Regions from separate parts of the Candidatus Thalassolituus haligoni genome, predicted to be linked through region 1. Evidence: predicted binding sites of a transcription regulator. Region 1 holds the regulator's gene; the other holds the start of a gene.
What was found. Region 1 encodes FNR, which switches genes on or off when oxygen is low (the NO sensors DNR and NnrR bind a similar motif). Its sites were predicted from a motif close to TTGATNTANATCAA; they were not measured.

Region 1 (11,022 bases):
CAGATAATCATGGGCTTTGAGCCACCGGGTGATCTCCAGTGAATACTCGCCATAGGGATAAGCCAGCAAGCGGTCGGAATGACCCATTTCCTGTTTGATACGCTGTTCGGCGGTTTCGACCTGCTGGGTCAGCCATTGGTCCAAGCTGAGATTTTTTGGACGCTGAATCAGATACGGATGATCCATGCTGTGATTCGCAATGGTGGCGCCTTGTTGTTGCATCTCGCGCAACTGGTGCCAGCGGATGACGCCATCGTATTCGGCGTCGACGGCACTCGGATTAACAAAAATGGTAAAGGGCCAATGGCGTCGGGCCAGTTTCGGGAAGGCGTTGCGATAAATGGATTCATAGGCATCGTCGAAGGTAATGGCGACGGCGTTGTCGGGTAGCGACTTGCCCTGGCGTAATGCGGCCATCGCTTGCGGCAGATCAACGATGGTCTTGTTGAGGGACGCCAGCAGCTGCAGGTGGCGCTCAAAATCAGCTGGACTGATACTGGTGGTGGCGGGCGTTGCCGTGTCTACATGGTGATATTGCAGAATGACCAGGTCGGATCTGGCTGAGGCAGCCAGCAGCAGTCCGAGTAAGGCGAGATACTTCATAAAACGCTCATCGTGTTGGAGAAAAAGAGAGCGAATGACAACAAGTTGTTATTCGAGTGGTTATTCAAGTGAGTTATTCAAGTGCAAACGATTAGTACAATTGTTGGTACTCTCATAAGTCGTACTTTGTGGATCGTCAGAGCGTCAAGCGTTGATACGCCGCCAGCAGCGCCTGGAAGTGGCTGACGTTACCGCCACGATCCGGGTGATGACGCATCGCCAGGCGGCGATACTGACGTCGAATATCCGCTTCGTTGGCCCCTTCTTTCAGCTCCAGCAAGCGCAGGTCGTTGCGGCGCTGGTCGGGTGTCAGGGTTTGTTGCCAGATGCCACGCAAGAGCTTGTCGACGGTTTCACGGTCGGTACTGAGGTGAGTCAGATCCAGGTAATAGCGTGCCAGCGAATCGGCTTCGCAGACATGCTGGTTATCGCTCGCCTGGCGGGTATCCCAGGGCAGTAACTGCACCCCCAGAGGTTCGATACTCAGCCAGCCAGCCTGCTGGGCGAGCCATTCCAGCCGCAGTCGATACAAACAGTGCATCACCAGAAAGTGACAACGAAACAGGGTCAGCGAGTCGGACAGGGCGTCGTGCTGGAAAACGCCGGGAACCGGCTGCTTGAGCCACTGGATCAGCTGGTATTCGGTATGACACTGGCCATCCTGCAGTTGACAGGAGAGCAGCTGCTGCAGGGTATCCAGGCTTTCGTCAGGTGGATTGATCTGTTCGCGTTTGAGGTTCAGCATGGCGGCAGAATATCACAGCTGTGGTCTGGCTGCCGCGTCAGGGGCGCTCAGGATCCGTGTCTTCAATCAGTTTGCGGGCAAAGCGTGGCAGCTTGCCTTTGATGGCATTAAGCTGGCCGGAAAATTCCTGATAACGGTGCCGTTGCCGTCGTAGCCATTCCCGCACTCGTGGAACTGTGCTGACCAGCAGCGACAGACCGATAAATATCATGATGAGGCCAAAGGGAATAGGTAGTGGCGTGACAATAACACCAGCGATAACGAGAAGGATTCCAAGCATGATTTTGGCGCTGCGTTTAACCATAGAGAAGTCAGCCATCGGTAGTCGTAACCTGCTAAAGTGTCATGTCGATGTTGCTCCATCATGACGGCCGCAATAAATCTGTTTGTGTGCCTGGCTGTCATGTAATCGTGATCATTTTGTGAGTACTCGGTGGCTGCTTGCAGTCACTCAATGTTCGTTTGAACCACTTTGATGCAGCCAATAGTTTCGTATGAAAGCACCTTCCAAACCCCCGTCTTCAACCCCTTTGGACAAACAACCTCTGCCGCAACGCAGTTTGCTTTCTACTCCAGAGGGAGAGCAGGCATTACGGGCAGAATACGAGTATTTGTGGCGTATTGAACGCCCGAAAGTGACTCAGGAAGTCTCCGATGCTGCCAAACTGGGCGATCGCTCAGAAAATGCCGAATATATTTACGGTAAGCGGCGCTTGCGCCAAATCGACAGTCGGGTACGTTTTTTATTGAAACGCCTCGAAGCTTTGACCGTGATTGATCGCCCGCCCGCAGATCTCAACCGGGTGTATTTTGGCGCTTGGGTTGAACTGGAGGATGATGACGAAGCGATTCATCGTTATCGCCTGGTTGGAGAAGATGAAATCGATCTCAAACATGGCTATATCAGTATGGATGCGCCGCTGGCCCGTGGTTTGGCTGGCAAGTACGTGGATGATGAAGTGATTGTGCGTTTGCCAAAGGGAGAACAGACCTATGCCATTCTCTCTGTGACTTATTCACGACCGGCGTGGGACAACAAGCCCGGCGAGGTCACTCATCGCTGGCTGACCTGATTTAGCTGCTAGTCTGATGATCAGGGAGGATTTATGAACAGATCAGGCAGTGTACAAAGATCCGTGTCAGCGATAGTGGCCTGCTGGTGCTGGAGTGTCGCAATAGCGGTTGTCGCGGAAACACCCTTTGGCCCTGGCGATTTTGCCGGGATCTACCGGCTACCGGTGATGATTGATACCGTGGTCAGTGTTTGTCCGTGGAAATCGGCGTCTGGCAGTGGCTATGTCCGGGTGATCCGTACACGTGGCCCAACCGGTCACGGCCTGTATTTACAGTGGATACGATTTGGTGTGGCAGGTAGTGAGGCTGAGGTGATTTCGACCCGGAGCATTGAGGAATTGGCAACGGAGTTTGACGTTGCTGTGGAGATGCCAGTGGCACAGCTCGAAAAAGACCATTGTCTGTTGCAAAGCCAGGCAGAGGATAGTGTCAACGGACGACGTTACCGACTTGATATTCGTGTTGGTGCGCCCGGAGATTACCAATTCGCAGTTACCCGGCATCTGAGTGGTGGTTTACCCTAGCAGGCTGTTTTTCACCCATTCAAGTCGTGGCCGCACTCTCAGACGGGTGATTGGTGTATGTGCATGGCAGACGCTATTCGATCGTTACAATATCCAGCCGCGTGGCCAGGTGTGACTGGTCTTGCTGCTTTTGCAGGTTAACAAAGTCGAACAGGTTAAGATCCCCCAGCTGTGAGGGGGCTATGTTACAGATGGCTGCGAAGATGTTGTCACTGCGGCCTGGTTGGATTTTTTCCCACTCATGCAGCATGTTTTTGACGTTTTGACGTTGCATGTTTTCCTGCGACCCACAGAGGTTGCAGGGAATGATCGGAAATTCCCGCGCTGCTGCAAACGCCTCGATATCCTTTTCCTTGCAGTAGGCCAGCGGACGGATCAGTACATGCTTCTTGTCGTCGCTGAGTAATTTGGGTGGCATGGCTTTGAGCTTGCCGCCATAAAACATATTCAGGAACAGGGTTTCGATAATATCGTCGCGGTGATGTCCGAGGGCAATTTTGTTGGCACCAATGTGTTCGGCAAAGCCGTACAGGGTACCGCGCCGCAAGCGTGAGCACAGACCGCAAGTAGTTTTGCCTTCCGGAATAATGTCCATGACGACGCTGTAGGTGTCTTTTTCGACAATATGGAAGGGCACATCCAGCTTGCTCAGGTATTCCGGCAGAACATGCTCAGGAAAGCCCGGCTGTTTCTGATCCATATTGACTGCGATCAGTTCAAAGTTAACCGGGGCGCTTTTCTTCAAGCTCATCAATATGTCGAGCATGGTGTAGGAGTCTTTGCCTCCAGACAGACACACCATGATTTTGTCACCTTCCTCAATCATGCAATAGTCTTCGATGGCCTTGCCGACATGACGGCGCAAACGTTTTTGCAGTTTGTTGAATTCGAGTCGTTCTTTGCGATCGATGACGTCGGCAGTCATGCTGGGAAAACTCCTGGATGTTCTGGGATGGAACACGGGCTAAAAATCAGGCGGCGAATTCTAGCGAATAGATTGGCTGTCGTCAGCAAGAGTTGCTGTGCTGGATGTTCGATTCAGCCAAGCTATGACTGACAGGGAAGGTTGTCAAATCTGTTAACCGTGAGTCAGCGTGCACGTGGGATACTGCGGAGCAGTAGCAGCCACATATGTCCGGTGTTTTGCCGAACGGTTGCGGGCTGCCTGCTGCTACTGATCGGTTTATTCTGTGGTGGCCTTGTCGTCGCATTCGAGGTGAGCACTCAGGCCTGCCATCTCATAAAGACTGTTCATGTCCAACACAATGATTTCCTTGCCTTGGGTTTCGATCAGCGCATTTTTCTGAAAGCGGGTAAATACCCGACTAATGGTTTCAACCGCGAGACCAAGATAATTGCTGATGTCGACCCTGGACATGGGCAGCCGGAAGTGAGTCGCGCTGAAGCCTCGGCGGGCATAGCGGTTGGAAATATCCAGTAAAAAGGAGGCCACACGTTCTTCGGCGTTCTTTTTGCTTAATAGCAGCATCATGTTCTGGTCGTGGCGAATTTCATTACCCATGGTGCGCATCAGCTGTTTACGCAGATCGGGTAATTCGTCGGTGAGGTTTTCCAGCTGGTGCACCGGAATTTCACACACGGTGGTTGTTTCCAGTGCCTTGGCGGTGAGTGGGTAATCTCCGGCATCGTAACCGGCTAACCCAATCAGTTCGCTGGCGAGGTGAAAGCCGGTGATCTGCTCTTCGCCGTTGCTGGCCAGGGTATAGGTTTTCAGGGCACCAGTACGTACTGCAAATACCGACTGGAATTCATCCCCTTGCTGGAATAACAGCTGGCCTTTCTGGATGGGTCGGCCACGGCGAATAATATCGTCAAGCCGCTCCATATCACTGTCGCTGAGCGATAGTGGCAGACACAGAGCATTCAGGGAGCAAGTCTGGCAGTGGGGCTGATTGCCGCGCAAGGGAGGATGTGCAACTTGGTTTGTTTTCATTGAGCTCACCGTGTCTGGTTTTCCGTGACAAACGGAACAACTGTTTTCCATTAGTTTTCGTATGGTCTTAGCTCACAGGGTGACTGTCAAGACATTGGTCAAGGTATTACAGTTGGCTGACTATAGCCAGATGGCCGCTGCGGTCCACAATCCATAACTGATGAGCAAGAGTCCGGCGATGCGACGGCTGACGTTGTGATTGAGTAATCGATTGAGGCTGCTGGCGGCGAGGCCGCTGGCAAACAGGGCAGGCAGTGTGCCCAGTCCGAAACAGGCCATGGCCAGTGCACCCTTGAGAGGATCGCCATTAGCGGCGACCCAGCTTAATGTACTGTAGACCAGGCCACAGGGAAGCCATCCCCACAGCAATCCGAGACGAAAGCGGCTGCTGACTGATTGTTGTGCCAGTAATGGTTTGGTGGCGGGCTGTAGCAGACGCCACAGGTGCTGACCGAGCTGTTCAATCCGGGTCAGCCAGCTTGCCCAGCGCGCGATGTAGAGTCCCATCAGCATTAGCATCACGGCAGCCAGTGTGCGTAATACCAGCGTCAGCAGGTCATTCAGTTGCTGCAGCCATAAGCCAAGTACAGAGACTATCAGCCCAGCCACTACGTAGCTGGTGATTCGTCCGCCATTAAAAGCCAAGGCGGTTAATAGCGGTTGATGCTGTGAGCGACTGCCAATGGCTGCCGCAATACCGCCACACATGACCAGGCAATGACTGGAACCAAACAAGCCCAGCAGTAATGCGGTGAGCAGTGACAGTGGTTCAATCACGACAATTTGTCAGGTGATGTGGCGTCTGGTGCTGCAGGCGGTGGGTTGATTGTTGTTGACGGCGGTTTTTCGGCGCTGGCCGTCGTTTCCTCAGGGTCGTCATCAAAGAGAATCTTGTGGGCTGGCGACTCCAGATCATCAAACTGACCGCTACGTACTGCCCAGAAAAAAATCAGGGTGGCGATACTGATCAGGACGATCGAGAGTGGAACAAGTATGTAGATAATATCCATGTTATGTCCGTCATGCTGGGCGAATGGGTGCCGTTATAACCCGGCATTATGTCTGTGGGTGGCTATCGGCAGCATCCGGTTTGGATATCCGGGACAGCCTCAAGGCGTTACTGACCACCAACAGGGAACTGAACGACATGCCGATGGCTGCCGCCCAGGGGGGAATGTAACCTGCGGCCGCTACTGGCAGGGCAAGCAGGTTGTAAAACAGTGCCCAGCCAATATTCTGGTATATCACTTTCCGGGTGCGGCTGGCGGTGTCCAGAGCCTGCAGCAGGCTGTCCAGGCGTCCGCTGGTCACCAGCGCATCAGCACTGGTTTTGGCCAGGTCGCTGGCATCGCTGACGGCAATCGCAATATCAGCACCAGCGAGTACCGGCACATCGTTAATGCCATCTCCGACCATCAAAACGCGTTCTCCCTGCTGTTGCCACAGGCGCACCTGTTGCAACTTTTGCTCGGGAGACAAACCGATCCATACGTCGTTGATACCCAGTTGTGCTGCCAGCAGTTGGCCAGAAGCACCGGGGTCGCCGGTGAGCAGCGCCGTTTTTATCTGGCGTTGGTGCAAGCCTCTGACCAGGCTGGTCGCGGATTTTCTGACGCTGTCGCCCAGTCGAATCCAGGCAACGGCTTGCTCATTGACGCTGAGCAACAGCCATTGTCCCTCCTGCTGATTCAGATGACTGGTATCGGGTTTGGCCGTGGCTGGCACAGCAAAATCGGGCCGACCCAATCGAACGGGCAGGGACTGTTCTGCCGTTGGATGCCAGAAACCACAGATACCGGCACCGGTCTGTTGCTGGACATCGCTCACTGTGGCGGGACGAATACGGCGAAAGGCGCGTGCAATCGGGTGGCTGCTGGACTTTTCCAGACCGGCAGCAACGGCGAGGATGCTTTCTCTATCCAGGTCACCTGCCAATACCACGTCTTCAATGGTGAGTTTGCCCTGGGTGAGAGTGCCGGTCTTGTCGAAGACAACCCGATCTATGGTTGGCAGAGATTCCAGTACATGGCCCTTGCTGATCAGCAAACCGGCTTCCCGCAGGGCGCCGGTCGCAGCGGTCAGGGCAGTAGGTGTCGCCAGCGACAGGGCGCAGGGGCAGGTGACAACCAGCACAGACAAGGCAATAAAAAACGCGTGATCATTACCTTGCCACCACCAGAACAGCAACACACCCGAAGCAATCAGCAAAACGGCGGCAACAAAGTGGCTGGCAACACGGTCGGCGATCAGGGCAATCTTGGGCTTTTCCTGCTGTGCTCTGTCCATTAGGCGCACAATGGTCGACAGTTGGGCTTCTGCACCGGTTGCGGTTACTTTCATGGTGATCGGGCTTTCGATATTGATAGTGCCGCCAATCAGATGATCCTGATGGCGTTTGGTAACCGGCAGGTATTCTCCGGTCAGTGCTGCTTCGTCGACGGAACTCTGGCCATTGACAACAATGCCATCGGCCGGAATCGCCTGTCCCGGTTTGATCAGCAACAAATCCCCTGGCTTGACCTCTTCACTGGCGATCACCGTTTCGGTGGCTGTCGGGGTATCGTCGCTCAGCCGCAAGGCGACATTGGGCAGCAAGGTCAGCAGGTTGTTGCCGGATTTCCCCATGCGGTGGCGGGCGCGCATTTCCAGAAATCGCCCCAGCAGCAAAAAGAACGTGAACATGCAAACCGAGTCGAAGTAGACCTCCTTCCCCTGGTTGAATGTGCTCCAGATGCTGGCGCAGAAGGCCAGAATAATGGCCAGGGATACCGGTACGTCCATGGTCAGATGGCGGACTTTCAAATCGCGGATGGCCGCTTCAAAAAACGGCAGGGCAGCGTATAGCACAACCGGCAGCGTCAGCAGCATGGACGCCAGACGCATAAAAATTTCGTATTGCTGGGCCATACCAACGTAGAGCGGCACCGCCAGCATCATCACTTGCATCATGCCGATACCCGCGACGGCGAGACGGCGGATGCTGCGTTTACCTTCGTCATTGCGTTGCTGTTCGGCGACGGTGGCAGAAAAAGGCGAGGCGCGGTAGCCGAGGCGGTAGATTTGTTCGATCAGACTGGAAACCGGCAGTTGCTCCGCTATCCAGCGTACAACCAGGCGGTGATTGGAGAGGTTGAGAACGGCCTGATCGACACCCGGTAAGGCATTGAGGCGATGTTCTATCAACCAGGCACAGGCGGCGCAGCTGATGCCATCGATCACCAGGGTTGCCTCTGCCATACCGTTGTCCAGCCGCGCAACAAAACGCCGCTGCATCGCCTCGCTGTCGTACAAGGTCAGCGAATCCCGGGCTTGCAGTGCATCATCATCGAGCTCAGCCGGAGACAGTTCTGGCAGTGCGGTGCGGTGCTTGTAATAGTCTTTCAGACCACTGGCGACGATGGTTTCGGCAATGGCCTTGCAACCCGGACAGCACATCGGTTGTGACTGGCCGTCGATCAGGGCTGACCAGCGTTCTGCTGTCGACTGGCTGACATTTTCACCGCAATGAAAACACTGGCTGGTATTGGAATGCCGTGTCATTGGGCGTTTAATTGCACAACCTTGCTGTCTTCCAGTCGTTCTGTCGAGCGTATTCGCCAGCCCTGATCAGGACTTTGTAACCACAAGTAGCGGCGGGCAGGTAGCTTTATTTCGGCAGCTCCGACGTAGAGACCTGGCTCTATCCGCTGCAGTATGACGTCGAGATCCTGATCCTGCAGAGTCGGATGAATCAGTTTTAGCAACAGTGCATCCGGTTCTTTATCCAGCTGTCCTTCCAGTGTCAGGCGCGCTTCGTGGTTGGTAAACACCAGGCTGCTGCGGATGTTCAGACGCGCCGCGTGTTGGTCCATTTCGATATTTTCGGTATAGCTGACGCCATCCTTGTAATAACTGTCGCTTACCAGCGAATCCTTGGTGCTGACTGCGAGGGTAATCATGACCATACCCCAGCAAACGGTGACGGCCGGAATTCCGACAATCAGCCACATTAAGGGTTCTTTGTACCAGGGTTGGGCAGGCTGGGTATCTGATTTCATAGTGCTCTCTGGGATCTCGACTGCTGGCAGGGCCTGTTGGGGTCTATTATTGCTCCAGGGTTCCGCTGCCCGAAAAAATGCCGCCCAAGTGTAACCACTTGGGCGGCGAGTCTCTAGAGTCCTCGGCAAGTCATCGTCAGCAGACTTGATGCAGAGCAGAGCGCGGGGCGCACTGAAATCTAGCCCCGCTAGCCCACATTGAGCAACAGCAGGGATGAGGCTCGCTAGTTTCTTGGGGCGATAAAGCGGCTCTCTTCGCGGGCAACTTCTTTGCCATCCTGCTGATCCACCACGACAAATTCGATGTCGGTTTTACTGGAGGGAAGCTTGGCAATCGCCGGGTCAATTTCAAGGTTGACCGTAATCTCGCGCAGTTCATTAACCCTGATTTCATAGGTTTCGGGCGCATCCATATGGACGGCCGGAAGTCCTTCAACCCTGAGCTGGTAGGTTCGGGGTTGTTGCGACATATTCATCATTTTCAGGGTATAGCTGTTGGTGACAGTATCGTTGGGTGTGACCCGATAGAGACTGCCGCGATCCCGTTCGATATCCAGCTCGAAAGGAACCCGGCTGGCAATGGCATAAACAAAAGCAGACAGCATAACCAGCAGCATAAAGGCATAGCCCAGCAGTCTGGGGCGCATCAGGTGGGTTTGCTTGCCTTCCAGTTCGTTTTCTGTGGTGTAACGGATCAACCCCTTGGGTTTGTTCAGCTTATCCATAATAGAGTCGCAGGCATCGATACAGAGGGCGCAGCCGATACATTGGTATTGCAGGCCGTCCCGAATATCAATGCCGGTTGGACATACCTGGACACACAGTGAGCAGTCGACACAATCACCCAGTTGGGTCGTATCAGTTTCCTGCTTGGCTTTTTTACTGCGTTTTCCGCGCGGCTCACCGCGATTAATGTCGTAGGAAACCGCTAACGTGTCGGCATCGTACATTACCGATTGGAAACGGGCATAAGGGCACATGTAAATACACACTTGCTCACGCATCCAGCCAGCATTGATGTAAGTAGCCAAGGTGAAAAAAGCAATCCAGAAAATCTCCCAGCCATTCAGTGCAGCCGAAAACATATCCGGGATCAACTCACGAATGGGAGAGAAGTAGCCAACAAAGGTGACCCCGGTTGCGAGTGCGACAAATAGCCACAGGGTATGTTTGAGGGCTTTTTTGCGCAGTGTGCTGGTGGATATGTTTTCCTTGTCCATCTTGATGCGTTGATTGCGGCTGCCTTCCACGCGTTCTTCGATCCACATAAACAGGAATGACCAGGCTGATTGGGGACAGGTGTAGCCACACCAGACCCGGCCTGCGAGGTTGGTAATCGTGAACAGTCCAAAGGCGGCAATAATCAGCGCGAATGACAGCAGAATAAAATCCTGAGGCCAGAAAGTGACACCAAAAATATTGAACTGGCGAGCTGGTAGATCAAAGTAGACGGCCTGGCGACCACCCCAGTTAATCCATACCGTGCCGTAGTAACCCAGCATGAGTGCCCACAATGAATAGGTTCTCAGTTTCTGAAAGAAACCGATAATTTCTCGTACATATATTTTTTCACGCTTGGCGTACATGCTCTCGGACTTGGGTGTGACGTCTTTGACAGGGATGTTACTCATGACAGCTAATCACCTTGTTTGCTTGTGTTGGCTGGCGTAGCGGGTGGGGGCCCAAAAGGCACCTTCGGATCGTCAGCGGATCTATATAATGCTGTGATTATATAGTTCGTACGCAGTTGATATATCGAAAAAAAGCGGCCATTGGCCGCTTTTTCCCCGTTCATTGCCGCAGCTCAACATTGTGGTTATGCGAGCGGTTGGCTGAGGCAATCATGACATCACTTGTTGGACAATGAGTAAACGTACGTGGCCAGCAGGTGAATCTTGGCGTCAGCATTAGCACCAAGGATTTCCTTATGGGCAGGCATTTTACCGCTGCGGCCATAACGCAGAGTCATTTCGATCTGCTTGCTGGAGCCGCCGTACAACCAGGTTTCATCGGTCATGTTAGGGGCGCCCATCATCTGGTTACCCTTGCCGTTGGCACCGTGACAAATGGCACAGTTTTGCAAGA
Region 2 (11,022 bases), 1.6 Mb from region 1:
GTGCTGGACGAAATGATGGCGCTGCTGGATGAAGCTGGTGAAACGCCGGATGCTGATGCGATAACCTCCTGGTGGAAACAGATCAACGAGTGGCGTCCGCGTCATGGTATGCGTTACGAAAAAAATGAAAACGGCTTGATGAAACCACAGGAAGTCATCGAAGCGCTGTGGACTGCTACTCGGGGAGATGCCTACGTCACCTCCGATGTTGGCCAACATCAGATGTTTGCCGCTCAGTACTACAAGTTTGACAAGCCCAATCGTTGGATCAACTCCGGTGGCCTGGGCACCATGGGCTTTGGTTTTCCGGCCGCGATGGGGGTGAAGATGAACTTCCCCGATCACGAAGTGGTGTGTGTCACGGGTGAAGGTTCGATCCAGATGAACATTCAGGAAATGTCGACCTGCTTGCAGTACGGTATTCCGGTAAAAATCGTCTGTCTGAACAATGGTTCGCTGGGTATGGTACGTCAGTGGCAGGACATGAACTACGAAGGGCGACATTCCCATTCCTATATGGAATCACTGCCTGACTTCGTTAAGTTGGCCGAGGCCTATGGCCATGTGGGTATTCAGGTAAAAAGCCGCGATGAATTGCCGCAAGCGCTGGACGATGCCTTGAATAAATACAAGGATCGCCTGGTATTCCTCGATGTAGCCGTTGACCCGGAAGAACACGTTTATCCAATGCAGGTGCCTTTGGGCTCCATGCGCGACATGTGGCTGAGCAAGACGGAGCGTACCTGATATGATGCGACATATTATTTCTATCCTGCTGGAAAACGAACCGGGTGCCTTGTCGCGTGTGGTCGGACTGTTTGCCCAGCGTGGCTATAACATTGAAACCCTGACGGTTGCGCCTACCGAAGACCCGACCTTGTCGCGTCTGACCATGACCACCCATTGCGATGATCGCAAGATCGAACAGATCACCAAACAGCTCAATAAGCTGATCGAGGTGGTCAAGCTGGTGGATCTGTCTGAGGGTCAACACATCGAGCGCGAACTGATGCTGATCAAGGTGAAAGCCGTGGGAGCCCAGCGTGCTGAAATCAAACGTACGGCGGATATCTTCCGTGGCCAGATCGTCGATGTGTCACCCAGTGTGTACACCATCCAATTGACTGGCGCGACTGATAAACTGGAAGCCTTTATTGAGGCGATTGGTTCGACTGCAGTGCTGGAAACCGTGCGCAGTGGGGTGTCGGGTATTTCTCGTGGTGAGAAAGTCCTGAGCCTGTAGCCTTCGCTCTTTGCCCTTCGCGTCAGTCTGGCCATAAAAAACCCGTTGAATACTCGCGCTTCAACGGGTTTTTGTTATGGGGTTAACCAGTGATTGGGCTTAAACCCGATACGTTGCACTGGTCATGACCTTGGAAATAGCAGTCATCACCATTTTTACCGGCAATGGAAATTTCTGGCCACCAGCATCCAGTGCGGTAGTGGCGTGTTTGGCCTCGTCTTCCAGCATTTGCAACAGCACCGCCTTGCTGCGTTCATCCTGAACGGGCAATGAACTGATATGAGAGGTCAGGTGCTTGCACACCTGTTGTTCTGTTGCGGCAACAAATCCCAGGCTGACCTTGTCACCAATTTTACCCGCTGCGGCACCGATACCCAGAGATAATCCATAAAACAGCGGATTCAGCAGGCTGGTACGGCCGTCCAGCTCCTTGATGCGAGCTTCACACCAGGCCAGGTGATCAATTTCTTCTGCGGCGGCTTCTTCCATGGCACCACGCACATCAGGCAATCTGGCCGTTAACGCCTGCCCCTGATACAAGGCCTGGGCACAGACTTCACCGGTATGATTAATGCGCATCAGAGCGGCGGCATGTTGACGTTCGGCGTCGCTCATCTCATGTTGCTCGCGCTGGAGAGCTGGGGATGGGCGAGCGGCTGAGGCAACACCGGGAACGAGGGTGCGGAGGGCTTGGTCGGCGCTGCCAATCAGGCGATCTAACAGGGAAAACTGGCGAGTATTTTGCTGGCTCATAACGGGTCTCTCCGCAACGCGGGCATAGCAGGCCATACCCGAAAAACTGAATCGGCTGACAGTTTACGTTTTTCTGCGTTCTGATGCATGATCCGTATCATCGCTATTCAGCCATAACCATAACACTCCTGGCGTCAGCCAGTCTGACAGAGAGAGCCAAAGAATGCAGGATGTACACGACCTGGCACTGATGCTGGAGCGCCATACGCCGATTCTGGTGATTGAAACCCACGAAGAACCCCGAGCGCTGGACTTGCTGACTCGTCTGGCCATCAAGCGCGGTGCAGCATTGCAACAATGGACTCTGACCGACGGCTTGCGGCGGCTGGGTTTTGGTGAAGAACCAGGATTGGAGCAAAGTGAGGTGCCCGAACGGGCGTTACTGCATATCAAGCAGCAACAACAGGGCGGTATTTTTGTCTTTTGCGATCTGCATCCATTTATCGCAGAACCACAGATAGTACGGCTGCTCAAGGATATTGCCTTGCAACATGTGCATGCCGGAAAAACCCTCGTTTTACTCAGCCACCGACTTGAGGTACCTGATGAACTGATGCGCCTGAGTGCCCGTTTTCAGCTGCAACTGCCGAATGAACAGCAATTGATGACCCTGGTACAGGAAGAAGCACGGCGTTATGCCGCCCAAAGTGGCACACGGGTAAAAACCGATGAACCAACACTCAAGCGCCTGGTGGCCAACCTTCGTGGTTTGACGTATTCCGATGCCCGCCGACTGATTCGTGGTGCGATAGTCGATGATGGTGCGATCACGGCAGAAGATGTACCGGAAGTCAGCCGGGCAAAACTCCAGTTGATGGATATGGACGGCGTGATGGGATTTGAGTACGACACTGCCCGTTTTGGTGATGTGGCCGGTCTGGATACCATGAAGCAATGGCTGCAACAGCGTCAGCAGGCGTTCCTCGAAGCCGATACCGATATGCGACCCAAAGGAATGTTGCTGTTTGGTGTGCAGGGCAGTGGTAAAAGCCTGGCGGCAAAGGCGGTGGCTGGCAGTTGGGGAGTGCCCTTGTTGCGTCTGGATATGGGTGCCTTGTACAACAAGTTTTTTGGTGAGACAGAACGTAACTTGCGGGAAGCGTTGCAGCTTGCCGAGCTGATGGCGCCTTGTGTTGTGTGGATTGATGAAATCGAAAAAGCACTGGCCGGTGATAGCCAGGACAATGGCGTCAGCCAGCGTTTGCTGGGTACCTTGCTGACCTGGCTGGCGGAGCGTAAACAGCCGGTGTTTGTGGTGGCGACTGCTAACAATATTCATGCTCTGCCACCGGAACTGATGCGCAAGGGTCGTCTGGACGAAATCTTTTTTGTTGATTTGCCCGATGCCAGCGTGCGGGAAGCGATTTTCCGCATCCACCTGGGCAAGCGCGGGCATGATGTCGATGCAGTCGACCTGGGGCTACTGGCCGCCATGACCGAAGGGTTTTCCGGCGCAGAAATTGAACAAGTGGTGGTCGCTGCCTGGTATGCCAGTGCGGAAGCCGGTAAGACAACGCTTAATGACCAGCCACTGACGACCCAACAACTGGTCGCAGCAGCTAATGCAACGCAGCCGCTGTCGGTAACCATGGCTGAACCGCTGCAGCGCCTCCGGTTATGGGCCGCCGGGCGTGCGGTGTCCGCGAATTAGCAGGTTACGTCAGTGGGTACTGGACGGTCGTTGCGGACGATACTTGAGTTCCAGCAGTGCCCGCTTCAGGCGTTCGCCACTGGCAGGCTTGGCTAACAGATGATAGATTTCAACCGCATGGGCCTGTTCTCTGACCGAGCTGATGCTGAGACCCGTGAGCATTAATACGTTGGGCTTGGGGCTGATCGAGGCGTCATCCTGAATGCGTTGCATCAGTTCAAGCCCGTTCATGACCGGCATATCCTGGTCAATGATGGCACCATCAAACGCATGTCCGGTAGCTGCCTGATTACGCAGCATGGCCAGGGCTTCCTTGCCGCTGTAGGTGCTTTCAACACGCACTCCCCAACGTCGGATCTGCTTTTCAATTACTTTCCTGAGCGAGGCGTTATCGTCAACGATCAGGATGTGCATACCAATCAGACTGTCATCGTGGCCCGGCTGCACCGATGTTTCTGCGCTTTCAGGCTCCAGTGGCAGGTACAGGGTAAGAGAACCCGCCTGGGTCGTCAGGCTTTCCATTTCCAGCGATGCCTTCATAAAGCGGATCAGATGACGGCTGACGGTCAGATTCCAGGGCGTTTCGCCGTTTGTGTGATGGGTGCTGCAGAGCAGATCCAGCATGATTCTCAAATCGTCGCGATTGGTGATGGTGCCATGTAACTGAATCTGGATCGACACACCATGAACCTGGCCCCGGTTGTTGCGTAGCGGGCTTAAGTGCGTGCTGATTTCACCTTGTTCAGTGTAGGCCAGCAGTCGGGCGTAGAGGTTATGCAACAGGGTTTGCAGACGATTACGGTCACCCACCAGTCGAGCTGGCAGATCTTCTTCCTGGTCAACCATCAGTTCAACCTGTTTACGGTTGGCTTCCAGTTGAAAATGCACCAGTACCTGATTGGTCAGGGAGACCAGATCAAAGGCACGGGTGTCCAGCTCCAGATGATCATCCTGAATCTTGGCCAGTACCGAAATTTCGTTGGCGACGTGCAGCATTTCCCGCCCGGCCTGAGCAATGGTTTCGGTGAAATCACGCTGGTTATCGGTCAGTGGGGTGTCCGACAATAATTCATTCATGCCGAGCACGCCGTTGATAGGAGTGCGCAGTTCGTGGCTGATTTGTGACAGGATCGCGGGGTTGATCGCAACGCCACGGTTGGGCGATTCCAGAAACTGGTCACTCTTGCGGGTCAGGCGCAAAACGGCCATGACCATACAGGCGGTCATAACGGACGGTAACAACAATGCCATCCAGTTATTGATGGAATCAAACTCCAACAGGTTATTGCTGATGAACAGGATCAGTAATACACCGCCAAGATTGGCCATGGTGCCAGTCAGGAACCAACGCTGTGCTGATGGGTGGCGACTGCTGCCGATGCCGAGCAAGATCGCCAGGATCAATTGCATCAAGATCACCAGGAGGGGGGCCAGAGTTTCGCTATAGCTGCCGGACAAGGACGTTAGCAGTATGGTGCCGAGGATTGATAAGCCGGTACTGCCCAGTAATATCTGACGGAACAACCGGGCATGCTGGCCTTTCCAGCCAAGGAAGTAGACCGCCAGAGATTGGCTGGCAATGGCGGCACCGGTGGCCAGCTCGGTAACAATTTCCGAATGCTCGAGGTCAATATTCAGTAACAAACCCAACTGGCCCAGCCAGCTAACCATAAATACTGTTGATGCCAGACAGTAGCCCGATGCACACCAGGCTAGCCAAGAGCGGCGCGTTAAGGCCAGATTGATAAAGTAAGCTGCGGTTGCCATTAACCAGCCAGCGACCAAGCCAATCAAAATGGATTGACACTGTTCGTTTTGCAGAAAACGTTGTGGTGTCATCAGCCGTACATCGGTATTGATCAGGCCGCCGCTCGACAACGACAGCAGATAACTTTGTGTTGTCATTGCCGGTAACGTTAACAAGAACGGGTGGGCCTGCTGATAACTACCGGAAGGGGCGGTAAAACCATTGATAACAGTGATAGCATCACTGCGACTGATATCAAACATGGATACTGACGGAATATGGTTATTGGACAGCGCCAGGATGACCTGCTTATCTATCGGAAACGGATTATAAAGACTGATGCGTAGCCAGAAGGTGGAATGGCTGACCCCAAAATGGAGGTTCTCGGAATGGCTTGGAGTAAAGCGCAATTGGACTTGCTGGGTCAGTATATCGTCAATGGATAACGACGATTCCGGGTCTTCCAGGATCGAGACGTAGCTACTGATCGAATGATTAAAATCACTTTCCGGAATCAGCACCGGACTGCTGGCCCAGCTACTGTTGCTTAGGCATAGTAGCCAGAGCAGTCCCGCTAACCATGATGAATCAAATAGCCTTTTTGCCAGATCTGCCATGGGAATCCCTTGCGAGTCTGACAGGGCAGCAATAAAAATCTGCCCTGCCACGCGTTGTGGTACAGAATTGTGGTACCGGATGGGTTGTATTGGATTATAGTGCCGTGTTGTTACTGTTTTCCCGTGTAATGGCACGATAGCCAATGTCGGTACGATAAAACATATCTTGCCAGCTAACCCGCTGCGCCAGCTCATAAGCGGCCTGTTGGGCCTCACCGACGGTGTTACCCAGTGCGGTGGCACAGAGTACACGTCCGCCTGCGGTCAATACATCGCCATTGTCCGCAGTTTGGGTTCCGGCATGGAATATCTTGCGATTGGTGCCGTCGTCGTCGGGCAGTGAGATAACATCGCCCTTGCGGTAGTCGGCCGGATAACCACCGGCAGCCAGTACTACGCCCAGTGCCGGGCGGTCATCCCAATCGGCTGTTTCGCTATCCAGCTGGCCTTCCAGCGCAGCCAGGCAATGAGCCACCAGGTCGGATTTCATCCGCAGCATGATTGGCTGGGTTTCCGGATCACCAAACCGGCAGTTATATTCAATCACCTTGGGCGTGCCGGTGGCATCAATCATCAGGCCAGCATAGAGGAAGCCGGTGTAATCGTTGCCTTCTGCGGCCATGCCCTGAACGGTCGGGTAGATGACTTCTTGCATAATGCGATCGTGAATGGCTGTCGTCACAACCGGGGCCGGGGAATAGGCACCCATACCGCCAGTGTTGGGGCCAGTGTCGCCATTGCCAACCCGTTTGTGATCCTGGCTGGTGGCCATGGTCAGTACATTCTTGCCATCAACCATGACAATAAATGAAGCCTCTTCACCACTGAGGAATTCTTCAATCACCACCCGGCAACCGGCATCACCAAAGGCATTGCCGGACAGCATGTCCTGTACGGCCGCTTCGGCCTGAGCCAGGGTTTCTGCGACGATCACGCCTTTGCCGGCCGCCAGGCCATCCGCCTTGACCACAATCGGTGCGCCCTTTTCACGCAGATACGCCAGCGCTGGTTCAAGCTCGGTGAAGTTCTGGTAGTCTGCGGTGGGGATCTGCTGCCGAGCCAGGAAGTCCTTGGTGAAAGCCTTGGAACCTTCCAGCTGGGCTGCTCCGGCAGAGGGGCCAAAGATTTTCAGGCCTGCTGCCTGAAACTGGTTAACCACTCCGCCAACCAAAGGCGCTTCAGGGCCAACGATGGTGAGGCCGATATTGTTGGTTTGCGCAAACTGCTGTAAGCCATCGAAATCCATCACGTCAATGGCGACGTTTTCCATATTGGCTTCGCGTGCGGTACCGGCGTTACCCGGCGCCACGAAAACTTTTGTTACCTGCGGCGATTGCAGGACTTTCCAGGCTAACGCATGTTCGCGGCCACCCGAACCTATGATCAATACTTGCATATTGGTACTCCGAACAGCCAGTCGTCGGAAATCCGACGGCTGGCACAATGATGTATTCTGATATTTGCCGCTGATGTCTGACATCCGGCTATTTATCAATGACGGAAGTGGCGCATCCCGGTAAATACCATGGCGATGCCTGCTTCGTCGGCAGCCGCAATGACTTCGTCATCACGGATCGAACCTCCGGGCTGGATGATGGCTTTGATGCCATTGGCCGCAGCATTGTCGATGCCGTCGCGGAACGGGAAGAATGCGTCCGATGCCATGACTGCCCCTTCGACCGGCAGACCGGCATGTTCAGCCTTGATGGCCGCGATACGGGCAGAATTTACCCGGCTCATCTGGCCAGCACCCACCCCGACCGTCTGGCGGTTTTTAGCGTAGACAATGGCATTGGATTTAACAAACTTGGCCACTTTCCAGGCAAACACCAGGTCGTTCAGTTCTGCTTCGGTTGGGGCGCGTTTGGTGACTACTTTGAGGTCATCGACGTTGATCATGCCATGGTCGCGCTGTTGCACCAGCAAGCCACCGTTCACCCGTTTGAAGTCCAATGCCTGGACGCGTTCGGTTGACCACTGGCCGCACTCCAGCAGGCGGACGTTTTTCTTGGCTTCGATGATGGCTGCGGCTTCGGCACTGACCGATGGCGCGATGATCACTTCGACAAACTGACGCTCGACAATGGCTTTGGCGGTGTCGGCATCCAGTGCGCGGTTAAAGGCAATAATGCCACCAAAGGCCGATTCGGTATCCGTAGCAAATGCCAGATCGTAGGCTTTACGAATACCACCGTCGTCTTCCGGCACAACCGCTACCCCACAAGGGTTGGCGTGCTTGACGATCACACAGGCGGGTTTGGTAAACGACTTGACGCATTCCAGGGCGGCATCGGTATCGGCAACATTGTTATACGACAGCTCTTTCCCCTGCAGCTGTTTGGCGGTAGCGATAGACGCTTCTTGTGGATTGGCTTCCACGTAGAAGGCCGCTTGCTGGTGCGGGTTTTCACCGTAACGCATGTCCTGCGCCTTGATGAACTGGCTGTTGAAGGTCTGCGGGAAGTGCAGGCGGTTTGCGACGCCAAGTGTTTCTTCGGACTGGTTGATGGTGCCGAGGTAGTTAGCAATCATGCCATCGTAGGCCGCTGTGTGTTCAAACGCTTTTAATGCCAGCGCGAAACGGGTCTTGTAACACAGGCCGCCGGACGTGAGTTCGGCGAGTACACTGTTGTAATCCGTTGCGTTCACCAGAATAGCGACGTGTGCGTGATTTTTGGCGGCAGAACGCACCATGGTCGGGCCGCCGATATCAATATTTTCAATCGCCAGCGGCAGGTCGCAATCCGGGCGGGCGACGGTAGCGGCGAACGGATACAGGTTGACTACCACCATATCAATGGCATGGATGCCATGCTCAGTCATAACGGCATCGTCCTGTCCGCGTCGAGCCAGGATGCCGCCGTGTACTTTCGGGTGCAGGGTCTTGACGCGACCATCCATCATTTCCGGGAAGCCGGTGTAGTCAGAGACTTCCACTGCCGCTACCTGGTTGTCACACAGCAGTTTGTAAGTACCACCGGTGGAGAGAATTTCGACTCCCAGCTCGACCAGGGACTGGGCAAATTCAACAATGCCGGTTTTATCGGATACGCTGATCAAGGCGCGGCGAACAGGCGTGTTGCCTGACTGGGACGGTGCGGTTGGAGTGCTGTGGCTCATGGTATTCCTGGCAACGGGTTGGCTGACATTAGTCGAAGTCTGAAAAACAAAAAGCGGCCTTGCAGCCGCTCTTATCTGTTCATGCGCGTATTAGAGCATGCCGTACTGCTTGAGTTTCTTGCGCAGTGTGCCACGGTTCAGACCAAGCACAACAGAGGCCTTGGTTTGATTGTCGCGGGTGTATTTCATGACGGTTTCGAGTAGTGGCACTTCCACCTCCGACAGGACCATGTCGTAGATACCGGCCACTTCCTGGCCATCAAGCTGGTCGAAATAGTTCTGTAACGCTTTTTCGACACTGTCACGCAGGGTCTGGTTTGACGCCACGGGTGTTTCCAATCGGATGTGCTGTTCTGCTGGTTCGGTCACCGTATCAACCTTCTTGATATATGCTTGGGTGTTCATGCTGCAATCTCCCTCGAGTTCCTGATCCCCAGGAAAAACTGACGAACGGCGTGTCCTTGTTCGTCGATGGAATTCAACTGATTGAACTGGCGGCGAAACTGTTCACCACCGGGTTGGTTGGCGAGATACCAGCCAACGTGCTTGCGGGCAATACGTAGCCCAAGGTAGTCGCCATAAAAGGCGTACAAAGCCTGCAGGTGATCCCGCAGGGTGTTGTAAATCTCATCTGGCCGAGGCGCTTGCGGCTCTGCTCCGGTGGCCAAAAAATGATTGATTTGCCGAAAAATCCAGGGATTTCCCTGGGCTGCACGACCGATCAAGACGCCATCGGCACCGGTATAGTCCATGACCTCAACCGCTTTCTGTGGAGAGGTAATGTCACCGTTGGCGAACACCGGAATGGACACCGACTGCTTGATTGCACGAATGGTGTCGTACTCGACGGTGTTCTTGTAGCCGCAGGCACGGGTACGGCCATGAATCGCCAACGACTGGATACCGAGTTCTTCCGCCAGCGTTGCGATCACGTCTGCATTACGATGTTCAGGTTCCCAGCCAGTACGCATTTTCAGCGTTACCGGGACATCAACGGCTTCGACAACGGCTTGTAATATGTCTCGTACCAGGCCTTCATCTTTCATCAGTGCCGAGCCAGCGGCCTTGTTACACACTTTTTTGGCCGGACAGCCCATGTTGATATCGACAATATGGGCTCCGTGCGCCACGGAGTAACGAGCACATTCTGCCAGTGATTCCGGATCCCCCCCGGCAATCTGGATAGCAACCGGCTCTGGTTCGCCGCTGTGATCCAGTCGTTGCCGTGACTTGCGGGTAGCGCGCAGGTCGGGGTTGGCAGCAATCATTTCGCCGACAACAAGGCCAGCGCCGAGATGTCGACACAGGCGACGAAATGGAAGGTCAGTCACCCCCGCCATCGGTGCCAGCACGGCCGGGCTGGTTAGCGTGTATTTACCAATTGTGGGCATGAATAATTATGAGCTGATCAAAAAGTGTGCGGAAAAAAGTGGCGCTATCATACTCGGATGAATCGGTTGAATAAAGACCACTTTGCCAACAAATATGTCATTTTTCTTACAGTTGGCCACCCATCTGCCGGTTATTGATTATCCACCAGTTGCACGGCATAGCTGACAGCATTTTGCCCTGGATCAAGAATTTCGAGCGCGACGTGTACTGGCGTTTTGCTGGGCATGCTGCTTTGACCGGCAACTTCTCCGGCGAGGTATTCCGCCGGCGTAAACTGGCGGCTGGCAATAACATTTTCGTTCAAATCCCTGAATATCAATGCCAGGTCAGGAAATGGCTGGTCAAATTCAGAGTTGTTCAATATCAGTGTATCGACCACCAAAGCATTGGCAATGGCCGGGTGGGAGCGCACCACCAGGTTACGGGTCGACATGGAACGCACATCCTGAACATGTGGCAAACGGCAACCAAATACGGAACAGAGCGACTGGTATACCGG

Region 2: coq7 (2-polyprenyl-3-methyl-6-methoxy-1,4-benzoquinone monooxygenase) is a predicted target of FNR. The motif match lies at 2,084-2,097, and genes of this name have one in related genera.

What each region holds. Positions count from the first base shown of each region.
Region 1 covers NZ_CP139482.1:1,612,406-1,623,427, forward strand. Annotated here, with positions in the region: gene SOJ49_RS07315 (polysaccharide deacetylase family protein) at 1-603, opposite strand, end outside; gene SOJ49_RS07320 (DNA-J related domain-containing protein) at 740-1,348, opposite strand; gene SOJ49_RS07325 (PGPGW domain-containing protein) at 1,386-1,667, opposite strand; gene greB (transcription elongation factor GreB) at 1,843-2,421, shown strand; gene SOJ49_RS07335 (hypothetical protein) at 2,455-2,946, shown strand; gene ttcA (tRNA 2-thiocytidine(32) synthetase TtcA) at 3,020-3,871, opposite strand; gene fnr (fumarate/nitrate reduction transcriptional regulator Fnr) at 4,130-4,900, opposite strand; gene SOJ49_RS07350 (sulfite exporter TauE/SafE family protein) at 5,021-5,677, opposite strand; gene ccoS (cbb3-type cytochrome oxidase assembly protein CcoS) at 5,674-5,910, opposite strand; gene SOJ49_RS07360 (heavy metal translocating P-type ATPase) at 5,957-8,440, opposite strand; gene SOJ49_RS07365 (FixH family protein) at 8,437-8,937, opposite strand; gene ccoG (cytochrome c oxidase accessory protein CcoG) at 9,162-10,568, opposite strand; gene ccoP (cytochrome-c oxidase, cbb3-type subunit III) at 10,787-11,022, opposite strand, start outside.
Region 2 covers NZ_CP139482.1:3,194,606-3,205,627, reverse strand. Annotated here, with positions in the region: gene SOJ49_RS14295 (acetolactate synthase 3 large subunit) at 1-747, shown strand, start outside; gene ilvN (acetolactate synthase small subunit) at 752-1,243, shown strand; gene coq7 (2-polyprenyl-3-methyl-6-methoxy-1,4-benzoquinone monooxygenase) at 1,343-1,996, opposite strand; gene SOJ49_RS14280 (AAA family ATPase) at 2,160-3,647, shown strand; gene SOJ49_RS14275 (7TM-DISM domain-containing protein) at 3,657-6,011, opposite strand; gene purD (phosphoribosylamine--glycine ligase) at 6,106-7,407, opposite strand; gene purH (bifunctional phosphoribosylaminoimidazolecarboxamide formyltransferase/IMP cyclohydrolase) at 7,503-9,131, opposite strand; gene fis (DNA-binding transcriptional regulator Fis) at 9,222-9,536, opposite strand; gene dusB (tRNA dihydrouridine synthase DusB) at 9,533-10,522, opposite strand; gene SOJ49_RS14250 (DUF3426 domain-containing protein) at 10,654-11,022, opposite strand, start outside.